4 regions of the Desulfosporomusa polytropa genome follow, and region 2 is predicted to be linked to each of the others. Evidence: riboswitches for the same ligand, from Rfam matches in the RefSeq annotation. Region 2 holds a riboswitch; each other region holds the start of a gene.
The links. Region 2 has a riboswitch for cobalamin ahead of ACZ449_RS17185 (nicotinate-nucleotide--dimethylbenzimidazole phosphoribosyltransferase). Riboswitches for the same ligand answer to the same signal wherever they lie in the genome.

Region 1: another riboswitch for cobalamin. It lies ahead of cobI (precorrin-2 C(20)-methyltransferase); the one in region 2 lies ahead of ACZ449_RS17185 (nicotinate-nucleotide--dimethylbenzimidazole phosphoribosyltransferase).
Region 3: another riboswitch for cobalamin. It lies ahead of ACZ449_RS08095 (hypothetical protein); the one in region 2 lies ahead of ACZ449_RS17185 (nicotinate-nucleotide--dimethylbenzimidazole phosphoribosyltransferase).
Region 4: another riboswitch for cobalamin. It lies ahead of ACZ449_RS08295 (sirohydrochlorin cobaltochelatase); the one in region 2 lies ahead of ACZ449_RS17185 (nicotinate-nucleotide--dimethylbenzimidazole phosphoribosyltransferase).

Annotation. Positions count from the first base shown of each region.
Region 1 is NZ_AP042400.1:3,827,971-3,830,174, forward strand. Features, by position in the region: gene ACZ449_RS19530 (FecCD family ABC transporter permease) at 1-249, opposite strand, end outside; gene cobI (precorrin-2 C(20)-methyltransferase) at 246-968, opposite strand; cobalamin riboswitch at 1,083-1,267, opposite strand; gene lpdA (dihydrolipoyl dehydrogenase) at 1,312-2,204, opposite strand, start outside.
Region 2 is NZ_AP042400.1:3,284,808-3,287,011, forward strand. Features, by position in the region: gene ACZ449_RS17185 (nicotinate-nucleotide--dimethylbenzimidazole phosphoribosyltransferase) at 1-874, opposite strand, end outside; cobalamin riboswitch at 993-1,193, opposite strand; gene ACZ449_RS17190 (iron-containing alcohol dehydrogenase) at 1,452-2,204, shown strand, end outside.
Region 3 is NZ_AP042400.1:1,306,667-1,308,870, forward strand. Features, by position in the region: gene ACZ449_RS08090 (sirohydrochlorin cobaltochelatase) at 1-342, shown strand, start outside; cobalamin riboswitch at 539-838, shown strand; gene ACZ449_RS08095 (hypothetical protein) at 1,000-2,204, shown strand, end outside.
Region 4 is NZ_AP042400.1:1,365,788-1,367,991, reverse strand. Features, by position in the region: gene ACZ449_RS08300 (hypothetical protein) at 1-775, opposite strand, end outside; gene ACZ449_RS08295 (sirohydrochlorin cobaltochelatase) at 845-1,240, opposite strand; cobalamin riboswitch at 1,702-1,883, opposite strand.

The DNA of each region.
Region 1 (2,204 bases), 540 kb from region 2:
CAAAATACGTGGCAGGCGGATATCCCAAATAATAGCCATCTTGGCTGCATTGATATGAGCATAAGCCTCCGGACTACCTGTCAATTGGCCATAGATTACGGCAGCCGCATCAGCCATACTAATATCTGCCCGGCCAAACCCGATAGCCGCTAAGGTAAACAGCACCATAGCGGCTAAGAGGACGAACCCTGCCAACCGAACCTTAGCTTGCTTGCGTTGAAGCAGCGCTGTTAGCGAGCCGTTGCTCATGCCAGTGCGTGTTTACTCACTTTGGAGCGTTTCGTTAGGATGGTTGACAGATAGTTCACTTTTTTACTGCCGTTAGCAGCTAGATCATAGATGATTTCTTCGCCTTCCAAACCACATTTGGAAACCATAACAGCGTTTTCCACCATGCCATGTTTATGCAATTTTTCAACAATCTCGTTAAAGTTTTTGTATACTTTCATAAGTACAACATTGTCTGAGACAGCCAGTACCCTTTCTAATCGTTCATTATCAATGGTCGCTGGCACAATGCTCAGAATGTCGCCGCCCTCCGCGAGTGCCACCCCCAATCGATTGCCAATGGCTGAGAAGGAGTTAACTCCCGGAATATTGATAATCTCATGACCGGAATCTTCCAGTAAGCGTTGCACATACATATAGGTACTATACAGCATAGGATCGCCCAATGTCAGAAAGACTACTTTTTTACCGGCATCCAACAGAGCCAAGATAGTCTTTTTATTGTTTACCCAGGCATCTGACAGAGCTTGCACATTATAATTCATTGGAAATACCAATTCCAAAACCTCGCTGGCTTCCTGAATATAAGGCCGGGCGATAGACATTGCCGTGCTTTCGTCCTTTTTCTCTGTCCGGGGAGCAATGATTACATCTGCTGTTTTAATAGCGTTAATTGCTTTCAAAGTTAGTAATTCGGGATCGCCAGGCCCTACGCCGACGCCGTAAAAAATTCCTGCCATATTATAAACAACTCCTTAACGTAAATAAAATCTCTGTTACCACCCAATGGAGATAACAGAGATTGTTTGCCTAAAGTTGGCGCACAAATCCCCTCCCCATCGCTCGTAGGTTAAACGGTGATTGTCAAACAGGCAGTTCTTCTGACTTAGGATCATAGCTAATCTGCGCCTTCCCAAAATAGTGTTCTATTTCAGTGGCTTGTTGCAAATTGGCTCCCCATCACAGCGGCGGGACCGTGCCGGCTTTTAACCGGCTTCCCTATTAAGCCCAATCGGGCACCTGTTCCTTATGTAATTACCTAAATTGTATGATTAAACATATAAAAAGTCAAGCAATTTATGGTTACTTCTTTAGCTTCAACTTAGCCTGGTGAATACTCTCACCATAAATGCCATGCGCACTTTCCATAATACTTTCTGACAATGTAGGGTGAGGGTGAATGGTATGCGCAATGTCTTTAGCTGTTAATCTATTTCTAATTGCCAGGGTACCTTCCATAATAAGGTCACTGGCATGCGGCCCCATAATATGCATTCCCACCACTTTGCCGGTAGCTGTCTCGGCAATAATCTTCACCAGTCCATCAGTTTCGCCCATTGTTACCGCTTTACCATTGGCGGCAAAGTTAAATTTACTGGACTTGAACTCAAGATTTTGCGCCTTAGCTGCTTCTTCGGTCAAACCAACCATAGCGATTTCCGGTGTGGTAAATATGCAACTAGGTATTGCGCTATAGTCCATAACTGAATTCAGCCCCATAGCGTTTTCAGCCGCTACCAGGCCGGCCGTTGACGCCGTATGGGCCAACATGCTCTGTCCGGTAACATCGCCAATCGCATAAACACCTGCTATATTGGTTTCCATTCGTTCATTAACCTTAATACCTGTATGGTCAAAAGTCACGCCTAGCGTATCTAACCCCAGCCCTTCGGTCACCGGACTGCGACCTGCGGCAACAAGCACCTTTTCTACCAGGAATTCCTGGACGCCTTTGCCGGTATCGACTTTTACTACCACGCCGCCAGCAGCTTCTTCGATAGCCATCACTTTGGTTCCAGCCAGAGTTTTAATCCCCTGTTTGCGCAGGCTTAGTCCCATGCGTTTGATTAGGTCACCATCTAGCATTGGTAATATAGTTGGCAGCATTTCAACTACTATTACCTCACAGCCAAAGGCCTTCATTATCGCGCTAAACTCAATACCTACTACGCCGGCACCAATGACCAGCATGCTCT
Region 2 (2,204 bases):
CAGCTAATATGTTGCCTAACAGCATCGCATAAGACATACCCGGCTCTTTGGACATATGCGAGGGTAACCCACAATGTTCTACCTTCTTATTAATCCTAGAAGCACAGGCAAAGGCGACGGCAGTAATAAAACCGTCGATGACAAAGGGGGTTTTGCGTTTTGCACACTCAATCATAGCCGCACATATAGCAACAATGTCCAGGCCCCCAACACAACGCAAAATATCTTCAATACTACGGAAGCTTTCCCGATGGCGTTCAACGCCTTTAGCTACTACAACACATTTTCTTTTAACAATCTCATTGACTGGTCCACTAGCGCCATACCCTACAACAAATTCAGGTAAGATTCCGGTCATGGCATGCAAAACGGCTGAGGAGGTAGTGGTATTGCCAATTCCCATTTCGCCAAAGGAAACTAAGTTTGCACCTTGCGTATCAATGGCATAGCCAGCCATCTCTTCCCCTACACGCCATGCCTGTTCAAATTCAGCCAGCGTCATGGCTTCCTCTTTCATAAAGTTTTTTGTACCAGCAACAACTCTGCGGTTAATACCTGCTATCTTTTTATTATTTATTCCGATATCAATGACAGAATAGGGCACATTATTGGCTTGACAAAAACAACTAATAGTAGCTCGCCCGTCTACCATATTTTGCGCCTGAAGGTAGGTGATTTCCTCTGGGCAAGTCGCCACTCCTTCTTCAATAACACCATTATCAGCAGCAAAAATCAAGTGATAGGGTTTGATTTCTGGATGCATCGTACCCCAAGCCAATAACATTTTTTTGAATATTTTCTCTAATAAGCCTAGGCTGTTTACTGGTTTTGCTGCACCATCAACTAAATTGTTTACTTTTGCCTGATAATTCACGTTTACGCCTCCAATTTTCATGTTTTGCGCCAATAATAAAATAAACCCTAGCCCAAAAGGGCCAGGGTTATGGTTTTCATAAATCCTGTCCTTCTGGTACTACCTCTGGCGCGGAGGTAAATAACAGCCAAAACAGGCAGGTCTCCTGGCTTACGGATCATAAGAATACCCTCGCCTTCCCGATTGCCGGTGGCATAATAAAAGTATTCTTCCCCGATTACAGTGGCGCGACCGCGTCGTTTAAGGATTTTTCAATCCTTCCGAGCTTCCCTATTCTCCTCTTAACTTACTAAGAGGCACCTGTATGGTGGAAATTTATTAAATTTTAATTTCTATATTTATCGTATTCTACAGGTAAACCTGTTCTCCTGTTAGCCTATGCACGATTCGCAAAATGTTGAAATATTTAGTCCAAAAAGTTCTATTTTATAGTTTTTACGTAAAACGAGATAGTTATCCCTTGTTATGATTTGTTGTTTTTTTGCTAACGTTTCTCGATTACGCCGCTATATCCTTGCACAAACTATAAAACAATGCTACTCTTTGGTGAACCGATGTATAAGGAGGCTATCGTCTTATGGAAAAGATCCATGAATATTTTATGACACCTATTAGCATCTTAGGTACAGGCTGTATGGAACGAATTGTCGCCTATATAAAACCAATGATGTTTAGAAAAGCTCTAATTGTCAGCGACAAAATTCTTGTCGATACTGGACTGATTGACAAACTTCTGAGCTTACTTACTACTGAGGGGATTTTTTATATCATATATAAGGACGTTTCGCCTAACCCAACAGTCGACCAAGTAAATTATGGTTTAAAATTACTTAGGGATAATGGCTGTGATTTCTTGATATCGTTTGGCGGCGGCTCCCCTCATGACTGCGCTAAAGCCATCGCTCTTTTAGCTACCAATGACGGTGAAATTGCCAACTACGAGGGCTTGAACCAATCCAAAAAACGAGCTGCACCGCTTATTGCCATAAATACGACAGCCGGAACAGGCAGTGAACTCACGCGGTTTTGCGTTATTACTGATGAGAAACGACACGTAAAAATGACCATTAACGATTGGCATGTTACCCCTATCATTGCGGTAAGCGACGCCGAACTCATGCTGGGCATGCCACCTGGTCTCACTGCAGCTACCGGCATGGATGCCTTAACCCATGCCATCGAAGCTTATGTATCGACAAATGCCAGTCCGGTAACTGATTGCAAAGCAGTAAAGGCGGTTGAGTTAATTGCCGGTAGCTTATGTACTGCCTATAACAATGGCAGCGACTTAAAATCTAGAGAAGCCATGGTTTTCGCGGAATACCTAGCT
Region 3 (2,204 bases), 2.0 Mb from region 2:
CAGGATGCGGGTTTAAAAAATGTTTTTGTATTTACAGTAGAGGGTTATCCTACCATTGAAAATGTGATTAAGGAATTAAAAGACAATAAAATTAAAAAAGTTACTTTAATGCCAATTATGTTGGTTGCAGGTGATCATGCAAACAACGATATGGCTGGTGACGATAAGGAATCCTTTAAATCGCAGTTGATCGCCGCTGGATTCAAGGTAGAAACTTATATTCATGGACTCGGTGAAAATGTTGGCATTCAAGATATCTATGTACAACATGTAAAAGATGCTATTGCAGGGGCTTATATCGAAAGAAGCAAAGAGCGTCCGGCCATTCCGGTTATTAATTAGACACAATTTTTTTATAGAAGAAAATTAAATATATTTGAGATAGGTGACGTAAGGGCTTAATAGGGAAGAACGGTTCATTTACTGTTTAAAACTCCCAACTTTAAACGGTTGGGAGTTTTAATAGTTTAAGGCATTTTCTCAAATACTTCTTTTTGACAATCCTAAAGGCAAAAAGCACTAGAATATAAGTAAAAACTAAATAACGAAAGAGTTAGGTGCCCTACGGGGCTTAATAGGGAAGTCTGGTGAAAAACCGGCACGGTCCCGCCACTGTAATGGGGAGCAAATCCAAGAGTAGACCACTGGGATAAGATAAGACTTGGCTTGTGCCAAGTCCTTTAGGACGCCGGCAGGAGCCGCCAGTACTCCTTTAGGGGGTATAGGTAGGCGTTCAATCCAGGGAAAGTTAGACTTTCCGTCTGGATGAAAAGTCCTGGGAAGGTTTGGATGAGCGATGAACCAAAGTCAGGAGAACTGCCTAGCTGACAGTCACCGTTTAACCCACGAGGTATGGGGAGGGATTATTGTATGATGTTATATGCCAAAAAATCATGGCCGTTTGGCAAGGTTTTTGGGGGCACTATATAGCAACGATAAAAATGCATTCCCTGGTAAACACAGGGGATGCATTTTTGTCGTTGGAAAGGAGGAAAGAATTTGACTATCAAAAAAGCACTAACCGGGTTGGTGGCGGTGCTGTTTGTATTGTTAACAATTACCGGTCAGGCCCAAGATGGCCTGTCTTTTTCCTGCCAATTTCCATATTATCTCGGAAAAGCCAGAGACTCTGTGACTCCTGGTACCCAAACAGCAGCGCTGTTTACTATCGAAAACCGTGACTTAGCCGATAAGGCGGTAGAACTGACAATTAGCCTGCCGCCAGGGTTTAGGCCTGTTGGTTATCAGGAAAATTGGGAGATAAAAGAGGAAGCAAATCATTATGTTCTAACAAGACAAGCTTTGCTGGCAGGCGGTTACAGTCAGTGGTATGACTTGTTATCTTTTCAGGTGGCAACAGAATTGCCGCTTGGCAGCTATACAGCTACTGTTACAGCAGGAGAAGTTGCGCAGCAGATACCAATTAGCGTAGGCGCGGGAACAAATGATACTACTGCGGCAGTAACTATAGCAGGCATTGTGCTACCTTTAGATAAGGACGGCAAAAACGATGACCGTATGGGCCGCAATGTTTTAGTGCTGCGTGACAGGCAATGGGACTATTACAAAAATCTATTGATCGGTAAAGGCGCTTCTAATCAGGAAGTGGAAGCTATTCATCCGGTGACCCATTTGGGAGTGGATATTGCAAATCCGTCTGGGGTACAGAAGCTGGTTGTTGTTACTGTCCAGTTGTTAGATGCTGCCAGTCATCAACCGATAAACGGTTTGTTTACTCCAGGTTCGACCAATGAAGATGTAAATGGCGGTGCAATGGATGGACAAAAAAAATATTTAGAAGCTTTTACAGCTCTAAACGGGGATGCTTGGCAACGAATGCAGATACCGGTATATGCGGATGAGCGTGATTTGACTGGCGGTAATTATATTCTCCAGGCAGAACTAAAGGATGGAGTTAAGCCGCCGCTGGTGTGTGAAGTGCCGCTTACTGTTGTAAAAAAAGATAATAAGGCACTGGTAGTGGTCAGTATAGCAACACTGATGGTAGTAGCAGGTATAGTTGTAGCCCTTAGACGTTTGCGACAGGTACTGAAGGTGTTAAAAACACGCTGGCTGGTAACGATCGCCTTATTTGGTGCAGCGGCTTTTGCGGTAGTTAATGTACCGTCTACCTTATTAAATGACTTTTTCCATATTTTGCTAGGGCCGTTCGGATTTTTGGTTACAGGTCTCTTTAGTGGTGT
Region 4 (2,204 bases), 1.9 Mb from region 2:
ACAACATATCCAGGAGAGCATATTCAAATTCAATGTCGAAATATTTGATGCCTTCGATGTCAATAAACCCAATTGTGCCGTCAGTCAATAACCAGACATGCGGCGGTGTTGGTTCTCCATGTATAAGTGCATAACTGATCGGCTTTAATTGACCGACAAAGATAGTCATGTAGCTGTCCAACTGCTGCAAAACCGAATGCTTCATTCTTTTTACAGTGCTGTCAAAACTACACGCTATTTCCAGTTCCTCAACAGCATGTTCATAACATAAACGCTGACAAGATTTAGCATATCTGTTGGTGAGTACAGGAGATCCAAAGTAATCCCGGCTGCAGGTATAAAATCTATTAAGTTCTGCATTCAACGTATCACTAATTTCTGCAATATTGCCGTGCTGCAGATACTCCTGTAAACTAACCCCGTCAAAGCACTCCACATAGGCATAATCAAAGGCCTCTTCTGCGGAAAAATGCCCTGTTTTTATTATCCGGGGAACTCTGATGCCCAGATCAGTCAACAACCTGGTGTTATGGCAAAAATATTCAAAGCCTTCTGCATACAAATAATGTAAACCGTCAGTATGCGCTTCTGTTAGTCCTAGAACAGGTTTTTTCCAGATATAAAGGATGGTTTTGTGGTTATTGCCATCGGTCACTAAGTACACTTTTTTTGAAATACCATTGACAATTCCAACCAGGGTGAATTGACTTAGATTCAGATCAGCTTGAATAATATGGTATGGTAGTTCACACAAATTCATCAACTTCGTTATCACTTTAAGCACCTCAGCTCTAGGAGATATATCCGGAAACTAGCTGGTTAGCCGTATATAATTTGCTGATGATCAGTGAATAGCAAATCTTATCGGTTTGGCCCAGACGGTCACACACGGAAGGGTCACAATCTTGTCAAACTCGTTCCGCTCGGCATAGTCCTGAACAACATCTCTGACTTTTTCGTACTCTTCCCCTGCAGCGATCTGAAAGGGCTGCACGACAATCTCGGTAAACCCTTCTTCTTGTAGGCGCTCTAATGCCTGTCTCTCATCATCGGCCTGAATACCGTCGCGTTTCGCCAGTTTTTCTATCAGGGTATGAGATGCAAAGGCCCGGCGCACTTCATATTGTGGGAAATCTGCCCAAAGTTTGATATCAATACTTTCGCTGGCCAATTGGCGGGCCTCCGGATAGGCAGTGCCTAAACCCACCATTAAAAAGGCTTTTTTCTCTATTTTCTTCAAAGTTACTCAACTCCTATCAACCAATGTCAATATCCGTACACATGGTTTCTTTCCGCAAGGTTAACGCAAACCGACTCAGGTCATCCCGGTTGTCTTGGAAATTAGCAGCAGTTATAGTTAACTGCACCCAACGGCATAACGGGTTAAGCGGATTCGCTCAACTGATACTGTAACTCCTATGGGGAGAAATGTTACGGAATGTGTATCCATTATGTTTAACCCCCTTTGCACAATATGACCAAGAAAAAGATAAAAAACATAAAAAGTAATAAAAAGAAGGACATATTAGAAAACTCCCGGCTGCCATCGCAACCGGGAGATATTCTACAGCACACTAAATAGAAACTCCTGATTAATAATAACCAGGAGTGAATTCAGTAATACCACACGACTTACTTAGAACAGTTCTAAGTAAGCAGATGAACAACTGTAATCCCCTCCCCATCGCTCGTGGGTGAAAAACGGTGATTGACAGATAGGCAGTTCTCCTGGCTCTAGATCATCGCTCATCCAAACCTTCCCAAGACTTCTCGTCTCAGTGGCATATCTTGGATTCGCTCCCTATTACAGTGGCGGGACCGCGCCGGCATAAACCGGACTTCCCTATTAAGCCCCTTAGGGCACCTACCTCAATACTATTTAATTGTCAGTCAAAATACACTATTATACATTTAATATTAATTATATCATCTTTTATCGTGAAATGTCAATCACTTCTTGGCTAAATTATCCAGTCTGACCAAATAGTCCATCCCTCCTCACTGATGGTTTCAGACAGGGCTTGCGGCAGTTTCCCCGGCCCGGATGGTACATCAGAGCGGGGTACTCTTCCGTCAGGTGTCGCAGGATGGTAACTAAGCCCTACCAGCAGGATTTTTTTCTGACCAGTTACATATTATTATACCAATGTGGGTATAAAGAAATTTTTTCCGTTGGCTCTGTTGCGATACCATGCCGCCTTTTT